DNA from 2 places in the Mesorhizobium sp. CO1-1-7 genome. Region 1 is predicted to be linked to the other one. Evidence: predicted binding sites of a transcription regulator. Region 1 holds the regulator's gene; the other holds the start of a gene.
The links. The regulator PhoB, encoded in region 1, activates phosphate uptake and scavenging genes when phosphate is short. The targets are predictions, from matches to a motif close to TGTCATNNANCTGTCAT.
Positions count from the first base shown of each region.

Region 1 (4,586 bases):
AGAGGACAAATGAGCCAGATGTTGTCTCCAGACATGACGATTGCGACAGAGGCAGCCGCCAAGGCGAAGATCGAGGTCAAGAACCTCAATTTCTACTACGGCCAGTCGAAGGCGCTGAAAGACATCACCTTGTCGCTGCCCGAGCGCAGCGTGACGGCCTTCATCGGACCGTCGGGTTGCGGAAAGTCGACGCTGCTGCGCGTCTTCAACCGCATCTACGAGCTCTACCCCAAGCAGACCGCCGAGGGTCAGGTGCTGCTCGACGGCCAGAACGTTCTCGACCGCTCGCAGGACCTCAACCTGTTGCGCACCAAGATCGGCATGGTGTTCCAGAAGCCGACGCCGTTCCCGATGTCGATCTATGAGAATATCGCGTTCGGCGTCCGGCTCTATGAGAAGATCGGCAAGGCCGAGATGGACGGCCGTGTCGAGCAGGCGTTGAAACGCGCCGCGCTGTGGAACGAGGTCAAGGACAAGCTCAATGCCAGCGGCCTCAGCCTGTCGGGCGGCCAGCAGCAGCGGCTTTGCATCGCCCGCACCGTGGCGGTCAAGCCGGAGGTCATCCTGCTCGACGAACCGGCCTCGGCGCTCGACCCATTGTCGACCGCCAAGATCGAGGAATTGATCGACGAGTTGCAGGCCGACTACACGATCGTCATCGTCACCCACAACATGCAGCAGGCCGCGCGCGTGTCGAAGCAGACGGCTTTCATGTATCTGGGCGAGCTGGTCGAATTCGACAAAACCGAGAAAATCTTCACGTCGCCTCGCGAGAAGCGCACGCAGGACTACATCACCGGCCGCTTCGGCTGATCTCACGCATACGAGGACCAGGATCATGGCCGAACACACAGTCGCAGCCTTCGACGAGGATCTCGGACAGATCAGCAGGCTGATCAGCGACATGGGCGATCTCGCCGGCACGATGGTCGGCGGCGCCACCAAGGCGCTGCTGAATTCCGACAACGCGCTGGCACAGCGCGTGGTCTCCGACGACGCCATCATGGACGCGCGCCAGCGCGAACTCGATGATCGCGCCATCACCCTGATCGCCAAGCGCCAGCCGATGGCCGACGATCTGCGTCATGTCGTCGGCTCGATCCGCATGGCGGGCGATCTCGAACGCATCGGCGACCTTGCCAAGAACATCGCCAAGCGCGTCGGCTCGGTCGGCCTCACCGCCACGCCGCGCGACCTGTCGCATTCCATCGACTCCATGGCGCAGCTGGTGCTGATCCAGGTGCAGGGCGTCGTCGAGGAATATGCGGCCGGCGATGCCGCCGCCCTCGCCAAGCTCAGGAATGACGACGAACGCATCGACGTCAAATACACTTCGGTCTTCCGCGAACTCCTGACCTACATGATGGAGGATCCCCGCAACATCACGGCTTGCACGCATCTTTTGTTCTCCGCCAAGAATCTCGAACGCATCGGCGACCATGTGACCAACATCGCCGAGAATGCGTATTATGTGCTGACCGGCACGCAACTGCCCGCCAACCGTCCGAAGCAGGACGAGACGGCGATGTCGGTGCCGGCGGCTTGACGGCAGGGATGATCGATCGATGATCGCGCCACGCATCATGGTGGTGGAGGACGAGGAGCCGCTGGGCGTGCTCCTCCGCTACAACCTGGAGTCCGAGGGTTACCAGGTCGAGGTGGTGACACGCGGCGACGAAGCCGAGATACGCCTCCAGGAAAACGTGCCCGACCTCCTGGTGCTCGACTGGATGGTGCCGGCGGTTTCCGGCATCGAACTCTGTCGGCGCCTGCGCATGCGGCCCGAGACGGAGCGATTGCCGATCATCATGCTGACGGCGCGCGGCGAGGAGAGCGACCGCGTGCGCGGCCTCTCGACCGGCGCCGACGACTATCTGGTCAAGCCGTTCTCGACGCCGGAATTCATGGCCCGGGTCAAGGCGCTGCTGCGCCGCGCCAAGCCGGAAGTGCTGTCCAGCGTGCTCAAGGTCGGTGACATCGTGCTCGACCGCGAATCGCACCGGGTCTATCGCAAGAAGAGCGAGATCCGGCTCGGACCGACCGAGTTCCGGCTGCTCGAATTCATGATGCGCCATCCCGGCCGCGTGTTCTCGCGCAGCCAGTTGCTCGACAATGTCTGGGGCGAGACGATCTACATCGACGAGCGCACCGTGGATGTGCATGTCGGCCGCCTGCGCAAGGCGGTCAACAATGGCCGCATGCCCGATGTGATACGCACCATCCGTGGCGCGGGCTACGCAATCCGCGAGGATTGAGATCAGGCCACGTTCTTGCCGGATCTCACCTGCACGCCCGGCGCGAAGATCTCCTGGTCGACGAAGGTGAGCGCGCGCATGGCGCAGCCCTCGCGGATCAGCGGCAATTCGTTCGGCTCTGTATCGAAGGAAATCGACGTCGAATGCTGGCCGCCGGCGGTCTGGGCGATGGCCTCACGCAAGGCCGGCTCGATCAGATCGAAGGCGGCGGCGCTGACGCCGACCATCGCAACCGGCGCCGGATCGATCAGCGCGAACAAGCTGCCAAGGCCATAGCCCAGCGCCTCGCCGGCCTTGCGATAGGCCTCGCGCTCCGGTCCGTCTCTTTCGCGCGCCGTGGCCGCCAATGCGCGCATGTCGGCGTCGCTGACGTCGACCGGTTTGGCGTCCTCACCCATCTGTCCTGCATTACGCCAGATGGCATAGTTGCCGGCATAGGCCTCGACGCAGCCGCGCCGCCCGCAGCGGCAGAGCGCGCCGCCGGGGCGATGGATCATGTGGCCGAACTCGCCGCCTGAGGAATGGGTGCCGGTGAACAGCTCGCCCTTCAGCACTAGGCCCATGCCGATGCCGTGCGAGAGCAGGATGGCGATGAAGTCGTCGCGGTAGCGCTCGGGGTCGCGCCAGCGCAGCGCCACAGCCATCATGTTGCAGTCGTTCTCCATGGTGGCGGGGATGCCGAATTCGGCTTCGAGTATATCGGCGAAGGCAATGTCCGTCTGCGGCGTGATCGGCGACCACAGCATGGCGCGCGCCTCGGTGTCGGTGATGCCCTGGATCGCCAGCGCGATGCGGGCAATGCTGGCGACATCGAGGTCGGGATCCTCGAGGCGGCGCCGGACGATGGCCACGCATTCGCCGATCAGCGCCTCGCGCGACATGGTCAGCGTGTCCAGCCGGCGCTGCTCCTCCGATATCACCTGGCCGGCGTAGTCGATGACGGCGACGGAGAGGAAATTCAGCGACAGCACCACGGTCATGACCGCCGCGGCCTCGGGGTTGAGACAAAGGCCCACCTGCGGCCGGCCGCGTTTCAGTGAGCCGGCCTCGTTCGGCTTGCCTTCGCTCAGGATACCTTCGCCGATCAGGTCGGCTGATATCGCCGATATGGTCGAGTGGCTCAGGGCGGTGGTGGCGGCGATCTCAGTGCGCGAGGGCTGGCCACCCCGGCGCACGGCTCCAATCACCATTGCGCGGTTGCGCCGGCGCAGATCGTCGTGGCGGATTCCGACCGACATGATTTCCCTCCCCGTCGCCGCGGTTCTTGACGCCCCCTCGAACACCTCCGGCACGGGTCGAATACTGGCAGAAGCGGCTGGGGCTGTCATTTATTTATTGCGGGGCTCGAAAAAAGGCTTCCGGCACCTCAAAATCCGTCAGAATCGATGTTGACAGTGTTCCGGCGATGGACCAGTGTTTTTTCGAGGCTCGAAAAAATTAGGGCCTTTGTGCCGGCCTTAGGGCCAGTTTGGTCGCGCCACACGCGGGCGCAGGGAGGATATCATGAAGAGATTCACAGTCGCCATTCTGGCGGGTGTCGCCATGTCGCTGACGCTGGCGTCGGTCGCGCAGGCAAAGGACAAGGTCATCGGCGTGTCGTGGTCCAACTTCCAGGAGGAGCGCTGGAAGACCGACGAGGCGGCCATGAAGAAGGCGATCGAGGCCGCGGGCGACAAGTACATTTCCGCCGATGCGCAGTCCAATCCCGGCAAGCAGCTGACCGATGTCGAGAGCCTGATTTCGCAGGGTGCCAATTCGCTGATCATCCTGGCGCAGGACGCGTCGGCCATCGGCCCGGCGGTACAGAAGGCGCTCGACGAGGGCATTCCGGTCGTCGGCTATGACCGCCTGATCGAGAACAAGGACGTCTTCTACCTGACCTTCGACAACAAGGAAGTTGGCCGCATGCAGGCCCGCGAAGTGTTCAAGGTGAAGCCTGAGGGCAATTACGTCTTCATCAAGGGCTCCGGCGCCGATCCGAATGCCGACTTCCTGTTCTCGGGCTCGATGGAATTGCTGAAGACGGCCATAGACAGCGGCAAGATCAAGAATGTCGGCGAAGCCTATACGGACGGCTGGCTGCCCGCCAACGCCCAGAAGAACATGGAACAGTTCCTCACCGCCAACGACAACAAGGTGGACGCCGTGGTCGCCGCCAATGACGGCACCGCCGGCGGCGTCGTCGCGGCGCTGACGGCGCAGGGGCTCGCCGGCACCGTGCCGGTCTCCGGCCAGGACGGCGACCACGCCGCGCTCAACCGCATCGCGCTCGGCACCCAGACCGTGTCGGTGTGGAAGGACGCGCGCGAACTCGGCAAGAACGCCGCCGAG
Region 1 covers NZ_JAIUHA010000008.1:249,967-254,552, reverse strand. The annotation lists gene pstA (phosphate ABC transporter permease PstA) at 1-13, shown strand, start outside; gene pstB (phosphate ABC transporter ATP-binding protein PstB) at 10-813, shown strand; gene phoU (phosphate signaling complex protein PhoU) at 839-1,546, shown strand; gene phoB (phosphate regulon transcriptional regulator PhoB) at 1,566-2,255, shown strand; gene LB516_RS19455 (ROK family protein) at 2,258-3,493, opposite strand; gene xylF (D-xylose ABC transporter substrate-binding protein) at 3,759-4,586, shown strand, end outside.

Region 2 (4,586 bases), on a different contig from region 1:
TTCGCCGATGCCGCCGCCGCCAACGGCGCCGATGATGGTCGAGACGCGGACGTTGATCTCCACGCGCAGCAGCGTGTACGACATGAAGTTGGGCAACACCTGCGGCAGGCCGGCAAAGCGAACCCGCTCGAACCAGTTGGCGCCGACTGCGCGCAGGCCTTCCTCGGCTCGCATGTCGATGTTCTCGTTGATCTCGTAGAACAGCTTGCCGAGTGCGCCGATGGAATGCAGGCCGATGGCGATGATGGCGGCGATCGGACCGGTCGAGACGATGGCCGCGAACAGCCCGGCGATGACGATCTCCGGAAAGGCACGCAGCAATTCCATGAAGCGCTTGACCACCAGCCTCAGTGCCGGATGAGGCGTCAGGTTGCGCGCCGCGATGAAGGAAAAGGGCACGGCGAAGACAAAGCCGATGAAGGTCGAGACCAGCGCCACGTTCACGGTGGTCAGCATCAGCTCGAAATATTCTGGGATGTAGAAACCGTCCCAGACGTAGACGCGGCCGAGCGGGAAGTTGAATTCCTGGGTCCCGGTATCATGCGGCGAGGCAATGTCGAACAGCGCCCGCCAGACGTCGTTCCAGTCCTTGGGGACCAGCCAGCTCAGGAAATCCAGAATATGCGGCAGCCGGTCGAAGAAGTGCCCGGCGTTGGCTTCATCGGCGAACCACATGCTGGAAAGCATCGCGGCAAGCAGCAGGCCGACGCCCAGCACGGTATAGAACCGTCGCAGCGACGTCTGGCGTCGCCAGGCATCGGCCATCTCGTGGGTGGCGCCGGAGGGGGCTGTCACGGAAAGGGTCATGATCGGAGATGCAAAAAGGGCGGTACTTGATGAGGTACCGCCCTGTTGCAATTTCGCCGTTAGCCGCCGATGGCTGCCTTACGGGCTTCGACGATGACGCTGTAGAAGTCCGGCTTCACCGGAACGTAGCCGGTGAAATCGCCGCCTTCGACGCCTTCGAAGCAAGCCTTGTCCTTCTTGGGCAGGTCGGTGAAGAAGGCCGCCAGCTTGGCGGTCATGTCATCGCCGATCGCGGTGCGCACGACAAGCGGGCCGTTCGGGATCAGGCCCGAGCGCCAGACTTCGACGAAGTCGTTAGGGTCGACGGCGCCCTTGGCGACTTCCTTGTGGAAGGTGCCGGAGGTGTAGCCGTTCTTGAAGTCGCCGATGCCCGAGGAATCGTCGACCGCGACATCTACCTTACCGTCACGCACGGCCAGAACGTTGTTTTCGTGGCCGCCATTGAACTGGGTCGAAGCGAAGTAGGTCTCGTTCGAGGCGCCGGTGGTCTTCGGAATCTGGGTCAGCGGGATCAGATAGCCGGAGGTCGAATCCGGATCGGCATAGCCGAGCTTCTTGCCCTTGGCTGACTTGATGTCCGTGATCCCCGACGTCTTCAGCGCCAGGCCGATCGAATAGTAGCCGGTGGAGCCGTCCGTCTGCTTGGTGGTGAGGATCGGGGTAACCGCCTTCGGATCCTTGAGATAGACGCTGGCGTAGCCGGAAGCGCCGAGTTCGGCGAAGTCGAGCGTGCCGCCGAGCAGGCCCTGGATGACGCCGTCATAGTCGGCGGCCGGGAACAGCGAAACCTTCTCGAAGCCGAATTCGGCCTTCAGGTGATCGGCCAGGCACTGGTAGTTGCGCAGCCGGTCGGTTTCGTTTTCACCGCCGAGAATGCCGACGCGAAATTCCTTCATGTCGGCGGCGTGGGCCATGCTGGTGGCCATGGCGAGCACCGAAACGGCACCGAAAACCATCTTCCTGAACATTGATATCTCTCCTGTAAGTTCCGGCCCCGCGCCGGCAGCGTTCTTGATCTTGACAAGTGCCCTTGACGCGGGCGGACGATCCAGGCTGCTCGCTATTGGCCCTTACTGGGCTCAGTATCCCGGGAATGCGGGCTCGAGCGGTCCGGCGGATGCGGCGATCTTCTGCTTGAAGGCAACACTGGTGGAGGTGATGACCTCCGATATCTCGCCGCCATTGCTGTCGGCGCCATAGACAAGACGCACGGCTTGGCGGTCGAGCTCTTCGGGCGGCCCGTCGAAGACGACCTTGCCGGCGGCCATGCCGATGATGCGGTTGCAATAGGTGCGGGCGGTATCGAGCGTATGCAGATTGGTGACAACGGTGATGCCTTCGCGCAGATTGATGTCCTGCAGAGAATCCATCACCACCTTGGCGTTGAGCGGGTCGAGCGAGGCGATCGGCTCGTCGGCGAGGATCACCCTGGGCTGCTGCATCATGGCGCGGGCGATGGCGACGCGCTGCTGCTGGCCGCCCGACAGCGTGCCGGCGGGCTGAAGTGCGGTGCGGGCGATGTCGAGCCGCTCGAGCGCGGCGACCGCCTCGGCGCACTCGGCGCGCGAAAACATGCCGAGAAGATTGGACAGGGTCGAACGGTGGTTCAGTTTGCCGAGCAGCACGTTGGTCAGCACGTCGAGGCGCGGCACCAGGTTGAACTGCTGGAAGATCATGGCGCAGTCGCGCTGCCAGCGGCGCAGCGGCGACCCGCGCAGCCTGGAAACCTCTGCGCCGTCAAAAAAAATCGACCCCTGGCTGGGGTCGACAAGACGGTTGATCATGCGAAGAAGAGTGGACTTGCCTGCACCCGAACGACCGATGACGCCGACCATCTGCCCTTGCGGGATCGAGATGTTGACGTCGCTAACTGCGGTGTTCTTGCCAAATCGTCGGCTGACGCCGCGGATTTCGAGCGTGGCAGAGTTTGCTGACATGGGCTGGTTCCAGTCCGGTCCATATTGATCGTCAGGCACTCGCCTAACGCAACCACATGAACCTGCCGTGTCGCGATGATGTCAGTTTTGTTACGCTCCACAGGCGCGGCGACTGGCGCCTTGCGGGCGATCAGCCGAGCAGCAGCAATTCCTCGAAATGCTTCATGTCGCGGAACGCGCAGAAGGCGGGAGCCTTGATCTCGATCACCGGCGCCTGGCGCGCGAAAAGCGCCAGGCAACCGTCAAACAGCGCCTGCCACGCGGCGGCCCTATCATCATCAAAGCGCTGGATCTGATAGGCGAAGGTGATGTGGAAGACGTAGGTGTCGTGATCGGGATGCCGGTAGCCAAACGGCACCGCGAGCGCATCGCGCCATGCACGCATGATGCGCGCATCCTCGTCGGTCGCGCCGGCAACGGTGAGGCCGGTCGGCAGGATCTCGACAACCTTGATGTTGAAAGGACCGAAGCCCTGGAACTCCTTCAGGCGCTCCAGATAGAGGCGGGTCATGGCGTCGATGCTGGTGTCGAGCGGCACGTCCGGCGGCCAGAAGGGCAGGCGACGGCGATATTCGATTATGCCCTGGAAAAGGGTCATGTGCAGGCTGGAAACGGGCGTGAAGGCGAGGAGGTCGGCATCAGGCATTGCCAGCATCTTCTCGCGGACAGCCAACACCACCGCTTCCGAAGGCGAGCCGCTGACCAGATGGCTGACGACGGTGTTGCCCGGCTCGAGGAGGAAGTTGCCTGACGAGTCGTAGCGCGTGCCGAGATGCGCCGGCAACGCCGGATTGGAGCCGGCAAAGAATCCGGCGAGCGAGGGTCTGAGGGTGTCGAGCATGGCGATCTCCTTGAAGGAGATCGCGTCCTGTCCGAGTCCTGTGTCAAGGATATGAACAAGCCGGCGATATGACGATGATGCGAGGGCTATGCCTCTTTGCCCGATGCACGTTCTTCGTATTTCTCCAAAAACGCTTCGGCCGTCAGCTCCCGAAAATCATCGAGCGCGGCGCGCAGCCTTGCGTGATCCCAATCCCACCAGGCAAGCGTTTGGTAGCGCTCGGCGGTGCGGCGGTCGAAGCGCTCGCGGATCGGTTTTGCCGGTACGCCGGCGACGATCGTGTAGGGCGCGACGTCCTTCGAGACGACCGCGCCGGCGCCAACGGCGGCGCCGTCGCCGACGGTGACGCCGGGCAGGACGGTCGAGCCGTGGCCGAGCCAGGTGTCGTGGCCGATGCTGACGCGCTTGGCGCGGCGCTCGGCGAAGAATTCGCTCTCATGCTCGGCATCGTCCCAATAGTCGGAGGCGCGGTAGGTGAAGTGGTGCAGCGTCGGCCGCCAGGTCGGGTGGTTGGTGGCATTGAGGCGGACGCTGGCGGCGATGTTGGCAAACTTGCCGATCGTCGCGCACCAGATCGCGCAGTCCTGCATCATGTAGGAATAGTCGCCGAGCTCGCTTTCCGAAACCCGGCTGCGGTCGGCGATCTCGGTCCAGCGGCCGAGTGTCGAGTTGTGGACCTCCGCCGTCGGGTGAACCAGCGGCGTCTCCGATAGCTTCCTGGTCATGCGGCGATTTTTCCCGGAGCGAAGGCGGTGACGTCGATGATGCGGTCGGCCACCGCCTCGCGCACATCGTGATCGTGGAAGATGCCGAGCAGGGCGACGCCCGCCGCCTTCTTGGCGGCGATGAGTTCGATCACCACGTCGCGGTTCGTCGCATCGAGCGATGCGGTCGGCTCGTCGAGCAGCAGGATGGGGTGCTCAGTGATGAAGCCGCGCGCGATGTTGACACGCTGCTGCTCGCCGCCCGAGAAGGTTGCCGGTGGCAGCATCCAGAGTTTT
Region 2 covers NZ_JAIUHA010000010.1:292,018-296,603, reverse strand. The annotation lists gene phnE (phosphonate ABC transporter, permease protein PhnE) at 1-807, opposite strand, end outside; gene phnD (phosphonate ABC transporter substrate-binding protein) at 867-1,775, opposite strand; gene phnC (phosphonate ABC transporter ATP-binding protein) at 1,887-2,744, opposite strand; gene LB516_RS23040 (DUF1868 domain-containing protein) at 2,875-3,585, opposite strand; gene LB516_RS23035 (DapH/DapD/GlmU-related protein) at 3,672-4,310, opposite strand; gene phnL (phosphonate C-P lyase system protein PhnL) at 4,307-4,586, opposite strand, start outside.
Region 2: the regulator PhoB is predicted to act here: its motif matches at 2,823-2,839, upstream of phnC (phosphonate ABC transporter ATP-binding protein).